2 regions of the Gordonia sp. NPDC003429 genome follow, and region 1 is predicted to be linked to the other one. Evidence: riboswitches for the same ligand, from Rfam matches in the RefSeq annotation. Region 1 holds a riboswitch; the other holds the start of a gene.
What was found. A riboswitch is a leader RNA that binds a small molecule or an ion and turns the genes downstream of it on or off. The one in region 1 is predicted to bind cyclic di-AMP.

Region 1 (7,147 bases):
CCGGCCGGGCGCCGACGCCGCGTCACCGCACACGCCCGCGACCGCACCCACCCGGCCGCAGCCGACGCACCGCGACCCCAGACGGCACCATCACCTCGGTCCGCACCGCCCGCCGGAATCATCGAACCCGCCGGGACCACCCCATCGGCCGCCGAACACCACAAGCCATCATTAGACCGTGCAACTGCGAAGCGGGGAGAAGAAGGCCATCGCCATCATCGTGGTGGTGGCGGTGCTGTTCGTGGCGGTGGTCGGCGGCACGGTGGCCGCGCTGACCGTCGGCAGACATCACGACGAGGGCCCCTACCTCCAACTCGCGGTCGGTGACCGCCTGGTGCGGGTCGAACCGTCCATCCGCTGCGACGTGTTCGGCAACAACTGCGAGCCGAAAGACTTGTCGCAGGCCACTTTCGGCCACGTCCCGGTGCCCGTCGGAGAATCCGTGCTGATGTCGGTTTCCGCCGACATCGCACGACAGCCGTGGACACTGGTCACGCAGTACGCCGACGCTCGCGGTGTGATCACCGACCCCGATCCCGAACCCGTGTACAAGAAGAGCGGCGCCACCTACACCGTGACCCTGCCCTCCACCCACGACCATGTGCTGGTCAAGATCGAGGTCAAGGTCATCTCGGCGCAGACCACGGCGACGGCGCTACCGTTCCGGGCGGTTTTCGCTGTGGACACCACACCGGAGGGCTTCGAACTCGTAGGGCCTCCGGTGGCGTGAGTCGTGCTGCCGCAGTCCGCTGGCGTGAGACGGGCAGCCCGGTGAGCGGCCCGAACGTTCAGCGATCGAGTTCGCGGGTCACCGCGCGCACAACCTCGGAGATCCGCTGCGCGGTCTTACGATCCGGGTAACGACCCTGACGCAGGTCCGGCTGGACCTTGCCCTCGAGCAGCGTGATGAGGTCGGCGACCATCCCGTGCAATTCGTCGGGGGTGTGCCGCTTGGCATCCTTGCGGGCGGCCTCACGAACGTTCTTCGCGACGCTCGGCGCCGGTTCGAGCACGGTGACGGTCAGCGCCTGCGGACCCCGGCGTCCCGCGGCGATACCGAACTCCACGCGCTGGCCGGGCTTGAGTGACTCGACACCCTCGGGCAGCGCAGACGATCGGACGTAGACGTCCTCACCGCTCTCCTGGGAGAGGAACCCGAAGCCCTTCTCCGCGTCGTACCACTTCACCTTGCCGGTCGGCACCGTGCTCACCTTCATCTTCGTCGGACCATCACAACAAAAAGACGCCCACCCATGACTGCACCAAACGAGCCAGGAAGCAATGAGCAAGGCGTCCGCTGTTGACCATTCTAGCCAACCGCCATTCGAGCGGTCACCGGCATTACCCCCGTCGCGGGCGACGACACCGCGCACCCACCCGGACGGGTCATCTACCGTGGACATATGCGCAAGAATTCGTCCACGCGTCTGCTGCAGGTCGCCGGACTCGTGTTCGTGATCGGCCTCGTCGCCCTGATCGCGCTTTTCGTCACGCCGATCGTCGCCCACGGCGCGACGGCACCCACATTCGTGTACCTGCTGACGATGTGCGCACCGCTGGGATTCCTGCTCGGCATCGTGTTCGCGCTGCGATCGGGCCGGCGGGCGAGGTGACGTCTCGCCACGTCGAACTGGCCCCGGTCTCCGATGCCGGCGCGCTACGCCGCGCCTACAGCTGTTTTCCGACCGGGGTGGTCGCCGTGTGCTGCCGTTCCGACCACACCGCCGAGCCGATCGGCATGGCGGCCAGCGCATTCACCACCGTCTCGCTCGATCCGCCGCTGGTTTCGGTATGCGTGCAGAATTCGTCGTCCACATGGCCGCGACTGCGCGATGCACCGGCCATCGGCGTCAGCGTCTTCGCCCATCATCAGGGCGCACTGTGCCGCCAGCTCGCCGGGCCCGCCGATCACCGGTTCGATGCCATCGAGCCCTACGGCACCGATGCGGGCGCCCTGTTCATCCCGGACGCCAGCGCACATCTGTCCTGCCACCTGCGTGGTGAGGTCCCCGCGGGTGACCACACCGTCGTCCTACTCGAGATCGATGCATTGCGCAGCGACCCCGACGTCGAGCCGCTGGTGTTTCACGCGAGCACCTTCCGCGCTCTCGAAGCACGCCCCGCGGCTCCTGCGGAGGCGCGATGACCGTCGTCGCACTGGGACTGCCCACGCTGCCGCGCGACACCGCCGATGTGCCCGCGTCCGGGCCGCTGCTCGACACCTACGGACGCGTGGCCACCGACCTGCGCGTCTCGGTGACCGACCGGTGCAATCTGCGCTGCACCTACTGCATGCCCGCCGACGGCCTGGACTGGCTGCCCGGCGCCGACCTGTTGACGACAGACGAGTTCATCCGGGTGATCACCGTGGCCGTGCGCGACCTCGGCGTACGACGCATCCGGTTCACCGGCGGTGAACCGCTGCTGCGGCGCGACCTGGAGGACGTGATCGCCGGCGTTGCCGCGTTGCCCCGGCGTCCCGAGATCGCGCTCACCACCAATGGCCTCGGTCTGGCTCACCGGGCACCCGGATTGGTCGCCGCCGGACTCGATCGCATCAACGTCTCGCTCGACACCGTCGACCGCGCCCGTTTCGCCGAGATCACCCGGCGCGACCGCCTGCACGACGTCGTCGACGGCCTCGCCGTGGCGCGTGCCTGCGGACTCGCGCCCATCAAGATCAACGCCGTATTGCCCGCCCGCGCCGATCTGCAGCGGTTGCCGCAGTTGCTGCGGTTCTGCCTCGAGAACGGCTATCAACTGCGGGTGATCGAACAGATGCCGCTCGACGCCGATCACCGCTGGGACCGCTCGGCGCTGGTCACCGCCGACGAGATCCTCGCGGTGCTGCGAGAAGCATTCGACCTCGCCGACGACACGCGGGCGCGCGGCAGCGCCCCGGCCGACACCTGGATCGTCCGCGGTCATACCGATCCGGCCGGCGACCCGGCCCGGGTGGGGGTCATCGCCTCGGTCACCCGACCGTTCTGCGGCGACTGCGACCGCACCCGACTCACCGCCGACGGGGCGCTGCGCAACTGCCTGTTCGCCGACACCGAGACGTCGCTGATGGACGCTCTGCGCGGCGGTGGGGACGACGGTGAGATCGCCCGTCTGTGGCGCGCCGACGTCTGGCGCAAGAAGGCAGGGCACGCGGTGAACTCGCGCGACTTCCGGCAGCCCGACCGCCCGATGTCGGCGATCGGTGGTTGAGGCGCCGATGGTTCTCACCGTGCGTTACTTCGCCGCCGCGCGGGCGGCGGCAGGCACCGACGGCGTCGTGCTCGATGTCGACGACACCGTGACCCTGGGCGAACTCGAGACCCTGCTCGGCGAGCGGCATCCCCGACTCGCCCCGGTCCTGGCCCGCTGCTCGTATCTGCGTGACGCGGCTGCCTTCTGCGACCGCGACCGGCGGCTGGGCGCTTGTTCCACGCTGGACGTGTTGCCCCCGTTCGCCGGTGGTTGACATCACGTTTGCTGTGTGACCTTAATCACATAACAGGTCGATAACAGGACGGCCACAAACCGACCATCACGGGCGTGAGCAGCAAAGACGCCGACATTGGGTCGAAAGGCCCACTGTCGGCACGGAAATAGGGTTGCGCGAGGGCGTGATTCGGCGGGCGAGACGTCGTACCGTACTACTCGACCGCCTCCGGGAGGTCACAGGACAGCAAACAAGAACCCAGCATTTCGCCGATCGCGCCGAGCCTCGTTCCATCGGTGGAATGACAAGCAACATCTAGGAACGAGGACGGGGGACCCAACTCTCCCCCAGAGAACCGGGCATCGACACCGATGTCCTCGGGGTTAAGTCCACCGGCCGCACGGCCACGGACCGGGCACCTCTCGCCCGAACCCGACAGCTGACTTCGTAGGCGCGTGGAGAGAGGAAAGACAACTCATGGCCGGACGTCATCGCAAGCCGACGACCAACACGACCACCAAGACCTTCGCCAAGGTCGCCCTCACCGGCGCAGTCCTCGGCGGCGGCGCAGCCCTGATGGGCACCGGTTCCGCACACGCCGCATCCGACTCCGAATGGGATCAGGTCGCGCAGTGCGAGTCCGGTGGCAACTGGGCGATCAACACCGGCAACGGCTACCAGGGTGGACTGCAGTTCAGCCCGAGCACCTGGGCCGCCAACGGCGGCACCCAGTACGCCCCGTCGGCCGACCAGGCCACCAAGGAGCAGCAGATCGCGGTGGCCGAGAACGTGCTGGCCACGCAGGGCAAGGGCGCCTGGCCGGTGTGCGGCACCGGATTGTCCGGCTCCACCCCCCGCACCGCGCCCACCGACTCCCCGAAGACGCTGAAGGCCCCCGAGGCCCCGAAGCCGCCGAAGGTCGAGGAGCAGCCGCAGACGCCGCTGGAGAAGACCCCGGAGGCCAAGAACACCGGTGATGTGGAGAAGCAGGTCGACGGCGCGCTCGACGAGGCCAACGTCAGCCCCGAGGTCAAGAACCTGTGGAAGGCGGCCAAGGACAGCGGTTACGAGCTCACCCCGGACCAGCTGAAGCTCTACAACCAGAACAAGGGCCTGATCCCGCTCCCCTGAGCGGTGTCACCAACGCTCCGGCCGGCCTGACCCGGTCCCGGGCCCCAGACGAAGGGCCCCGCACGATGTTCATCCGTGCGGGGCCCTTTTCCAATTCTCTTGTCGGCTCCGGTGAGGGTGCTGCCGGGGACGCGTCGTCAGGCCGATCCCACCCACTCGTCGGTGCCGTCGGCGAAGTACTGGTGCTTCCATACCGGTAGGCGCGCCTTGACCTCGTCGACGAGCCGCATGCACAGTCCGAACGCCTCGCCGCGGTGATCGGCCGCCACGGCGACGACGAAGGCGATGTCGCCCACCTGCAGGTCGCCGACCCGGTGCGACACCGCGACGGCCCGCACGCCTGCGACGCCGTCGATCACCTCGGCCACCACCTCCGCCAGTACCGCGGGCGCCGTCGGATGCGACGAATAGGACAGCATCGTGACCGCGGCCTCGTGCCCCCCGTCGTGATTGCGCACCGCGCCCGCGAACCCGACGATCGCGCCCGCGCTGCCGCCGGACGCACGCGTCACCAGCGCTTCGTGGGTGGCCAGATCGATCGGGTGCGGCGACAGATGGGCGCCCGCGATGACGGCATCGGAGTCCGAGCTCATACCGACCGGTCTACCGGAAACCACGTCAGTGGTCCCCGCCACGGATCTGGTCGAGCGCGTGGTCGAGGACGCCGTCGAGCACCGTGAGCCCGTCGCGGACCCCGCCGGTGGAGCCGGGCAGGTTGATCACCAGCGTCGTGCCGGCCACCCCGGCGATTCCCCGGGAGAGGACAGCGGTGGGCACCTGTGGCAGCCCCGCGCCGCGGATCGCGTCGGCGAGTCCGGGGATCTCGACGTCGAGCACCGCACGGGTCTGCTCCGGGGTCCGGTCGGTCGGTGCGAGCCCGGTGCCGCCGGTGGTGATCACCACGTCGTCGCCCGCGTAGACCCCGGCGCGGATCGCGGCGCCCACCGGCTCGCCGTCGGCGACAACATCGACCTCGTCAACCGAGAACCCGTGCGCCACAAGCCATTCGGCGATAACCGGCCCGCTGCGGTCGACGTAGACGCCCCTGCTGGCCCGGGTCGAGGCCACCACCACCCGCGCCACCCGTGGCCGATCGGTCATGCCTGCTCGCCGATCTCGTCGTCGCGATGCCATGGACCCGAACGGCCGCCGCTTTTCTCCAGCAGGCGGACGTCGTCGAGCCGGCCGGTGCGGTCGACGGCTTTGGTCATGTCGTGCAGGGTGAGGCCGGCGACGGCCACGGCGGTGAGCGCCTCCATCTCGACGCCGGTGGGGCCTGCCGTTTCCACCGCGACGGTGATGTCGATGTGCCCGTCGCCCACGACGAAGTCGACGTCGACCGCGCTGAGCGCGAGCTGATGGCAGAGCGGGATGAGCGAATCCGTGCGCTTTGCGGCCATGATGCCGGCGATGCGCGCGGTGGCGAGCACGTCACCCTTGGGCAGCGCCGCATCGCGCAGCAGGTCGATCACCTGTGTCGAGGTGTGAAAGGTGCCGGCGGCCACGGCTCGGCGACGTGTGGTGGGCTTGTCGCCCACATCCACCATGCGGGCCCGGCCGGACCCGTCGAGGTGCGAGAAACCCGAACCGGTCAGCGGTTGACTTCCGTCTTCGGCTGCACGTAGGGAACCTTGTCGGCGGGCAGGGGGAACTCCACGTCGCCGAAGGGCGACAGTGCACCGGCAATGTCGGTAGCGAACTCCGACACCACGTGCTCGGGGACCGAACCGTCCTCGTCGCGGGGCCAACCGTTGTCGACGTAGTGCTCTTTCTTCTCAGCCACGCGAACATTGTGCCATGGGCGGGAGTCGAGCACCGTGTTTGGCGTCACCTGTCCTGTCGTCACCTTCGGTGGCGTGCACGCGGTCGGCGGCGCCCCGGATGCACACCCGGGACCACTAGACTTGATCGAATGAGTTCGGATGACCAGCCGCTCGGCCTGGCCGACGATCTGGCCGCCCGCTCCGACGACGCCCTGGCGGATCTGCTCGCGCAGCGACCCGATCTGGCGTCGCCACCCCCGCAGGGCACCGCGGTGCTGGCACAGCGCGCCCTCACCGCGGCGTCGATGACTCTGGCCGGCGAGGGACTCGACCTGCTGACTCTGGCCGTTGTCGAGCAGGTGATGGCGGTGGCCGGCGCAGCGGGTCGCGGGCCGCTGCCCGCGTCCACGACCGCGGCGGACATCGTCGACGCACTCTCGGATCGGGCCGACGCCGCCGAGATCACCGACCGCATCGAACTGCTGCTGGCCCGCGCGCTGCTCTGGGGCGAGCACGCGGCGCTGGTGTGGGGTGCGCACCTCGGGGCGACGCTCCCGTGGAAGGCGTTGCACCTGACCGGACCGCTGGCACACACCTCCCCGGCGGAGCTACGCGCCCTGATCGACAGCGTCGACGACCGGCAGCGCGAGTTGCTGACCACCCTGGCGGGCGGTCCGGCACTCGGACGCAGCCGCGACGCCGCGCCCGGCGCCGACCCCGACAGCCCGGTGGCCCGGCTGATCGCACGCGGCCTACTCGCCCGCATCGACGACCAGACCGTGGAGTTACCGCCCATGGTCGGTCGGCTGCTGCGCGAGGAACC
Region 2 (7,147 bases), on a different contig from region 1:
GAGCGACACGATCTGCGGGGGGATCGACCGCTCCGGGTCGACGAGCGTGGCGAATTCGCCGATCACCTCACCCCCACGGATCTTGACCGCGCCGATCTCGGTGATCCGATCATCGGTTGCGCTGCCGCCGGTGGTCTCGAGGTCGACGACGACCAGTGTTGTCTCGAACAGGGAGCGGTCGGAGAAGTCGTCGGCGACGCCATCGTCGGCGAGATCGGTGAAGGAGAGTTGATGGCCCGAGACTGTCACACCGCGAACGTTAGTTCGATGGGACGACAGTTCTGTCGAGCGACGCCCGTGACGGATGGTTCCGGCGGTTACGGCCGGTGCCGTCGTTGTGGGCCTCACTCGGCGCGTAACGGTTTTGTCGGTGCCGGTGCCTAGTGTGCGTCTCGAACGCAGATCGACCGAACTGAGTCGTCTCCGGACCAGAAGTCGCCTCGGACGAGTAGGGGAAGCCGCCCGATACGACGCGAGGAAACACTCCGACCCGACGGCCGACCACAAATGAGATGGAGATCACATGTTGCACATCGACTGCACGACTTGTCCCGGTCGTCACAAGGCCTGTGCGGGCTGCATGATGAACGTGCTCTTTACCGGTCCCAACTGCGAAAACGCACCCAGGGACGGGGTCGTGACCGAGGTGGCCGCCCCCGCCGACCCCGACGCCGAAATACTCGCGGCGATCGATGTGTTCGCCGCGTCTGCAATGGCGTCGAGTTCTGCTGCACGATCCGCAAGAAGTGGTATCCGCACAGGTCAGAACACCGCCGGGCGACTCGGTCCGCGTGCGTTGCGGGTGAGCTGACGCGACACGGTTTTTTCGGATCGTGTCCCCTAGTGGACAGACACGCATCCGATTTCGTAACCTTTCCGAGACCTTTGCGGAGCGTCCCGCTCCAACAGGAGTGGTTCGCAACGGTCACCGCTCAATCGCCGAAGCCCAAATGGCAACGGCGAACCGGGGAACCACACTTTTTCGGCGCAATCCGAATCGGGGTGAGTCGCGCTCTCCATGCGGGTGTTTGCACCTGCAACGACGCGCGTAGGGCCATTTCTTCCGGCCCGAATCCGACAGCTAACCCGGTCGGCGGTCGAGGGAGAAGACAAAGGAGAACACGCTTCGTGGCCAAACATCGTTTGGAACAGCCCGACCGCGGCAAGGTTGCCAAGAAGGCGGTGATCGCCGGATCGATCACGCTCGGTTCGCTCGCCGCCGCCGCCGCAGGTCCGGCCCTGGCCGCCCCGGTCCACGTGCCCAATCTCGGGAATTTCGAGCTGCCCGGTGTCGACACCAAGCAGATCCCACAGCAGTTCCAGCCCGCCGCGAAGCCGGTTGCCAAGCCCGCGCCCGCTGCCACCGTCGAGATCCCCAACCTCGGCAAGTTCAGCGTCCCGGGCATCAGCGACGGCCAGGTACCGCAGCAGTTCAAGCCCAAGGGCGGCCCGTCGCTGCTGGCCCCCGTGCTCACCGCAGGCCAGAAGGCAGTGAAGGCGGCGGAGAGCAAGATCGGTGCTCCTTACTCCTACGGGTCGGCCGGTCCGAATGCCTTCGACTGCTCTGGACTCGTCTACTGGTCCTACAAGCAGGCCGGACGCACCATTCCGCGCGACAGCTACGGTCAGCTCGGCGGCGGACGCGCGGTGACACTCGCCGATGCGCAGCCCGGCGACGTGCTCATCTTCAATGGCGGAAGCCACGCGGGCCTCTACATCGGCAACGGGCAGTTCATCCACGCCTCCACCTACGGTGTGCCCGTCAAGAAAGATGTGGTCAAGAACTGGGAGCTCACCGGAATCCGGCGTTACTGAGCGTCGCGAAGCCAGCAGAGTATGAGGTCGGGCGGGTCGCGCACACACGCGTGATCCGCCCGAACCGGTCACCGGACGTGCCCACCCCCGTAGGGTGGTCGGCACTGCCGCGGCACACCGCGGGTCCGGCGACCGAAAGCGGTTAGGAGTAGGAACACCGTGGTTTCGGTACCTTTCGGGTCGGGTTCGGCCGCGTCGACGCGGATGCGACCTGCGATGTTCGTCATCGCGCTCCTCGTTGCGCTTCTCGCGGTCACCCAACTCGGCGCGATCACGGGTGCGCCACGCGCGACCGCGGAACCCACCCGCACCGCCGACCAGCTATTGGCCCGCTACACCCAACTCAGCACCGACGCCGAGAAGTCGGCCGAGGCCATGCACAACGCGCAGATCGAGTACGACAAGCAGCGGGGGATCGTCGCCGCGGCCCGCAAGGCGTCCGCCGATGCGCAGGGCAAGCTCGACACGTCTCGCGTGACGCTCGACCGCTACCAGAAGCGGGTCGACACGATCGTGCGCGCGAGCTATAAGGGTGCACGCGTCAACCGGTTGTACGCGGTGCTGGTGAGCGACTCGCCGCAGTCGTTGCTCGACCAGATGTCGGGCCTCGAGATGATCTCGCGCCGCGCCGCAGCCGATCTGAAGGGGCTCAAGCGAGCCCGCGCCGAGACCGCGGTCGCCAAGAACGACGCCGACCGCACCGCTGCCGCGGCCACGGTGGCCGTTTCCGCCGCCGAGCGGGTTCGTGGCGACCTGCAGGCCAAGCAGGCCGATCTCCAACTCCAGGCCGTCCAGGTGCGCGCGATCTATCAGACGATGACCGGCAAACAACTCGCCGAATTGCGTGGACCGAAGTTCGATTTCGACCCCCGCTTCATCCCGAAGGGCACTGCGGCGTCCCTGGTGGCGGTCCAGGCGGCCATCACCCGGATCGGAGACCCTTACGTGTGGGGTGCGACGGGCCCGGATTCCTTCGACTGCTCGGGACTGATGGTGTGGGCCTACCGGCAGGCAGGCAAAACCCTTCCCCGCTCGAGTGAGGCACAGATGGCCTCGGGTACACCGGTCGATCGCAACAACCTCAAGCCCGGCGACCTGATCATCTACTATTCCGACGCCCACCACGTCGGCATGTACGTCGGCGACGGCTACGTCATCCATGCCTCCACGTTCGGGGTGCCGGTGAAGGTGGTTCCGATCGACCAGGCCGGGCCATACGCGGCGGCACGCCGTTACGCCTGACCCGCGGCCGCGCGCTGTGTGTGCCGCACGCCGCAGCATCGGTCGATTCCTGGTGTGCCTGACCCTGGGCTCTGCGGTCGCCGGTAGCACCCTCTCATGTTCGTCTCCGCCCACGTCCACGTCGGGCACGTCGGGCACGTCGGTGGCCACCACGACCACCAATCCGAACGTCTACCTGCAACAACGCGCCGAGGGTGTGCAACGGCTGCTCGACGACCTGACCCGCGACATCCGATCCGGCGATCAGGCGGCACTGCGTGCCCTGTTCGACGCGGGCGCGGATCGTGCATTCGTGGCGCGGTTCACGGTGGCCGCCGACAACCTCTCGGCCGACGCGTCGCGGGGCGGCAGCACGTCCTCGTCGTCGTCCGCGAGTAGCGCCGATGCGCGGGGCGGGGCATTGAAGCTGCGCGACTTCGCCTACCGGCTCGCGCCCACGGAAGAGGCCGAGATCCAGGTGCCGCCGGAGGTGGCCGGTCGGCTGGATGCGGCGGGCAGTACCGATACGTGGGTGGCGCCGGTGGAGTTGCACTACGCCCTCGGCGGGGCGGCGCTTCCGGGTGTCGACGAGCCGGACGTGGTCGTCGACACCCAACTGATCGTCGCTCGTTACGACAGCGGGGAGGGTGACACCTGGCGACTTGTCGGCGATCAGCGCCTGCTGAGCGAACCGGTGCCCGATCCGCAGCTCTGGGAGCTGCCCGGGCTCGCCGCCACCGACGTGTTGACCGGCGGCGGGGTGTCGGTGGTGGCGTCGTATCCGGGGACGGCGCAGACCGTCACACGTGTCCGCGGCCTACTCCCGGGCGCGGTGTCGGCCGTGACCGCCTTCTGGGGCACCGAGTGGCCACGCCGTGCGGTGGTGGTGGCCACCGCAGAGCCCGCCGAGTTCGGTGTGGCCGGCAGCAGTACGACCGATACGCAAGCGGCCGCTGCGGCCACCACATTCGGCACCGTCGACCGAGGCGTGGCGTCGGGTCAGCGGATCGTGCTGACGCCGTCTGCGCGGGACCTGGCGTCGCCGGTGCTCGGTGTGGTGGTGCGCCACGAGCTGACACATGTCGCGACTCGTACGGTCACAGCGGCGGATGCGCCGATGTGGATGACGGAGGGTCTCGCGGAGTACGTGGGCCGCAAGGGCACCTACGTTCGGCTCGAGGATGCCGCGCCCGATCTGGCCGCCGCGGTACGCGCGGGCGGTCCACCGCGGCAGTTGCCGACGAATGAGCAGTTCGCGGTGTCGGGACCGGAATCGGCCCTGGCCTACCAGTCCGCGTGGTCGCTGGCCGCTTTCGTCGCCGACCGATACGGTGAGGTCCGACTGAAGGCGCTCTACCGCGGGGTCGCCGCCTCGGGTGTTGTCGCCCGTCAGGACGTCGCCATCTCGACGGCGCTGGGCGTCACGCGTGCGCAACTTGTGGCGTCCTGGCAGCGGTGGCTCACCGAACAAGTGCCCGGATGAGGAGATAAGTGCATCGAACCCTATTGGTGACCAACGACTTTCCGCCGCGTGCCGGCGGCATCCAGGAGTATCTGCAGAACCTGGTCGAGTTGCTGCCCGCCGACGACATCGTGGTGTATGCGCCGCGCTGGCGCGGGCGGAGTCACGTCGAGTTCGACGCGCACGTTCCCTACCGGGTGTATCGGCACCCGACCACCCTGATGCTGCCCACTCCGTTCGTGGCCCGTCGTGCGGCCGAGATCGTTCGCGCCGAGAAGATCGACACCGTGTGGTTCGGTGCGGCGGCACCACTGGCCGTGCTGGCACCGCACCTACGCCGCGCGGGTGCCCACCGCGTCATCGCCAGCACGCACGGACACGAGGTGGGCTGGTCGATGTTGCCGGTGGCCCGAAATGTCTTGCGTTACATCGGCAACCACACCGATGCCATCACCTACGTCAGCAAGTACACGCGCGGCCGGTTCGCCTCGGCATTCGGTCGTGACGCTGCGTTGGAGTATCTGCCACCGGGCGTCGACACCCGACGGTTCGTTCCCGACGCCGCGGCGCGCGCGAGAGTGCGCGAGCAGTTGGGGCTGGGGGATCGGCCGACCATCGCGTGCGTGTCGCGGCTGGTGCCGCGCAAAGGGCAGGACATGTTGATCCGCGCGCTCCCGCTGATCCGGCGCGAGATCCCCGACGCGGCGCTGGTCATCGTCGGCGGCGGACCGTATGCGAAGAAGCTCCATCAGCTCGCCGCCGACGAAGGAGTTGCCGAGCACGTGATCTTCACGGGTTCGGTTCCCGCCGAAGAGCTCCCGAGTTATCACAACGTCGGTGACGTTTTCGCGATGCCGTCGCGCACCCGGGGCGGCGGACTCGACGTGGAGGGATTCGGGATCGTTTACCTGGAGGCATCCGCGTCGGGTGTGCCGGTGGTTGCGGGTAGGTCCGGAGGTGCACCGGAAACGGTGCAGGAAGGTGTCACCGGCACCGTTGTCGACGGCACCGACGTCGCTGCCATCGCACTGGCGATCCTCGGCATCCTCGGAGACAGAGCGGCCGCGGCGCGCATGGGCGCGGCAGGCCGGCGCTTCACCGAGGATCACTGGCAGTGGGGGCACATGGCCGCGCGGTTGCGGCAGTTGCTGTAGCTGCGGCAGTTTGGGGTAGCCCGCGGATCTCACTCGCCAACCGTCCGCGGTGATCCGACCCGCCGCGTGCGAGCTAGAAGGGCGGGTCGCCACCCGCGTTGTTGCGCTTGCGGTTTCGGTGTCGCTCGGCACGCCGACGGGCATGTTTGTTCGCGGCCCGGGTGCCGGATCGGCGGGCCGGGTTGCTGGGGGCGGGGTCGTCGGGGTGGCGATCCCGACGCCGTCGGCGGCGGGGTGGTGGTTCGGGTGGTTCGAAGCGGATGCCGCGCAGGCCCGGGAAGAGGTCTTCGAGGGTTTCGGCATCCGCAGGGATGACAAATCCCTCGGGAGTGATGAACTCGGTGACCAGGCGCCCATTGCTGTCGCGGTACTGGTCGTCGGTCCACTCTCCGAACGTCTTATGCAGATGACCCGTTCGGCACTTGGCGTTGAGATTGTCCGCGACGGTGGTGCCGCCGTCAGCCGGATCGTGGTGGTTGTACTCCTCGACGTGATCGAGGTCGGCCCGCCACGCGGAGTACTCGCAACCGGGTTCGGAGCAGTAGCCGTCGCGGCAGCGGACGTACGTGTCGAGTGCGTTCGACGGGTGATACGGGTCCGCGGGCTGATGGGCCGGTAGGACGACGGTGCCGTCCGGACCCGGGTGCGCGTCAGGTGGCACCAGTGGTGCGATGATCGCACCGGGCCGCGCCGCCAGGTCGCGCACGTGGGTGTCGCCGATGATGCCGTGGCCGTCGAGGAAGCCGGTGAGTGCTTCCACGTCGATCGTCGCCGGGGCGGTGCCGGGCGTGCTGGGGATGTCTGGGGTGTGGGTGTCCGGGGTGGCGGTGAGCGTGGCTTCGCTGCAGACCACGTGGATGACGATTTCGGGGTCGGCCGGCGGGATGGTGGCGGGGTCGGGAATGGTTGCGGCGCAGTTGTCTTGGCCGCACTGACATTCGAAACGAGTTCCCGACAGCAGCGCGAACATGGCGTCGGAGGCGCGTTGCGGACGTGTGCGGCCGTCGTGGTCGCAGGCGGCGTCGGCGAGCGCGTGAACGCCCGCTGCGGCGATGCGGATGTTCTCGGCTGTCATCACTCCGGTGATCTCGCCGACGCCGTCGCCCAAGTTCTCCGTCCACATGCCACGTTTGTCCAGGGCCTCGCGGCGACGTTCCCGGACGCAATGGGGGTCGGCTCGGAAGACTATGCGGTCGGCCATGTCACGCAGCCGGGCCCGGGTCCACGCGCCCTTCTTCCCACGGAGGGTGGCCGCGATGGCCCCGTCGACGACGGGCATCAACGCATTGCGTTCCTCGATCAGATCGGTGCGGGCGATGATCAGGCGGGCCTGCTCGTCGGTGACGAGACCGTCACGCAGACAATCGAACACCTCGGGGAGGCGATCGCGCAGTGCGACCGCGTCGCCGAGCATCGATTCCGCGCGGCGACGGGGGAGCGCATAGAGTTTCGCGATGCGTGCGGCGGCGTCGGCGAATCCGTCGACAATCAGGCC

Region 2: linked by a shared signal. The riboswitch ahead of ACWDSI_RS11650 (C40 family peptidase) and the one ahead of ACWDSI_RS00430 (transglycosylase family protein) in region 1 are both predicted to bind cyclic di-AMP.

What each region holds. Positions count from the first base shown of each region.
Region 1 is NZ_JBSFQF010000001.1:84,401-91,547, reverse strand. It holds gene ACWDSI_RS00465 (MFS transporter) at 1-175, shown strand, start outside; gene ACWDSI_RS00460 (DUF2771 family protein) at 179-730, shown strand; gene ACWDSI_RS00455 (cold-shock protein) at 789-1,202, opposite strand; gene ACWDSI_RS00450 (hypothetical protein) at 1,404-1,613, shown strand; gene ACWDSI_RS00445 (flavin reductase family protein) at 1,610-2,146, shown strand; gene moaA (GTP 3',8-cyclase MoaA) at 2,143-3,213, shown strand; gene ACWDSI_RS00435 (MoaD/ThiS family protein) at 3,221-3,469, shown strand; cyclic di-AMP (ydaO/yuaA leader) riboswitch at 3,728-3,900, shown strand; gene ACWDSI_RS00430 (transglycosylase family protein) at 3,908-4,561, shown strand; gene ACWDSI_RS00425 (molybdenum cofactor biosynthesis protein MoaE) at 4,699-5,154, opposite strand; gene ACWDSI_RS00420 (MogA/MoaB family molybdenum cofactor biosynthesis protein) at 5,180-5,662, opposite strand; gene moaC (cyclic pyranopterin monophosphate synthase MoaC) at 5,659-6,156, opposite strand; gene ACWDSI_RS00410 (hypothetical protein) at 6,153-6,344, opposite strand; gene ACWDSI_RS00405 (helicase-associated domain-containing protein) at 6,474-7,147, shown strand, end outside.
Region 2 is NZ_JBSFQF010000008.1:66,102-73,248, forward strand. It holds gene ACWDSI_RS11640 (DEDD exonuclease domain-containing protein) at 1-249, opposite strand, end outside; gene ACWDSI_RS11645 (hypothetical protein) at 638-811, shown strand; cyclic di-AMP (ydaO/yuaA leader) riboswitch at 928-1,111, shown strand; gene ACWDSI_RS11650 (C40 family peptidase) at 1,129-1,815, shown strand; gene ACWDSI_RS11655 (NlpC/P60 family protein) at 2,032-3,057, shown strand; gene ACWDSI_RS11660 (hypothetical protein) at 3,200-4,519, shown strand; gene ACWDSI_RS11665 (glycosyltransferase family 4 protein) at 4,528-5,652, shown strand; gene ACWDSI_RS11670 (DUF222 domain-containing protein) at 5,726-7,147, opposite strand, start outside.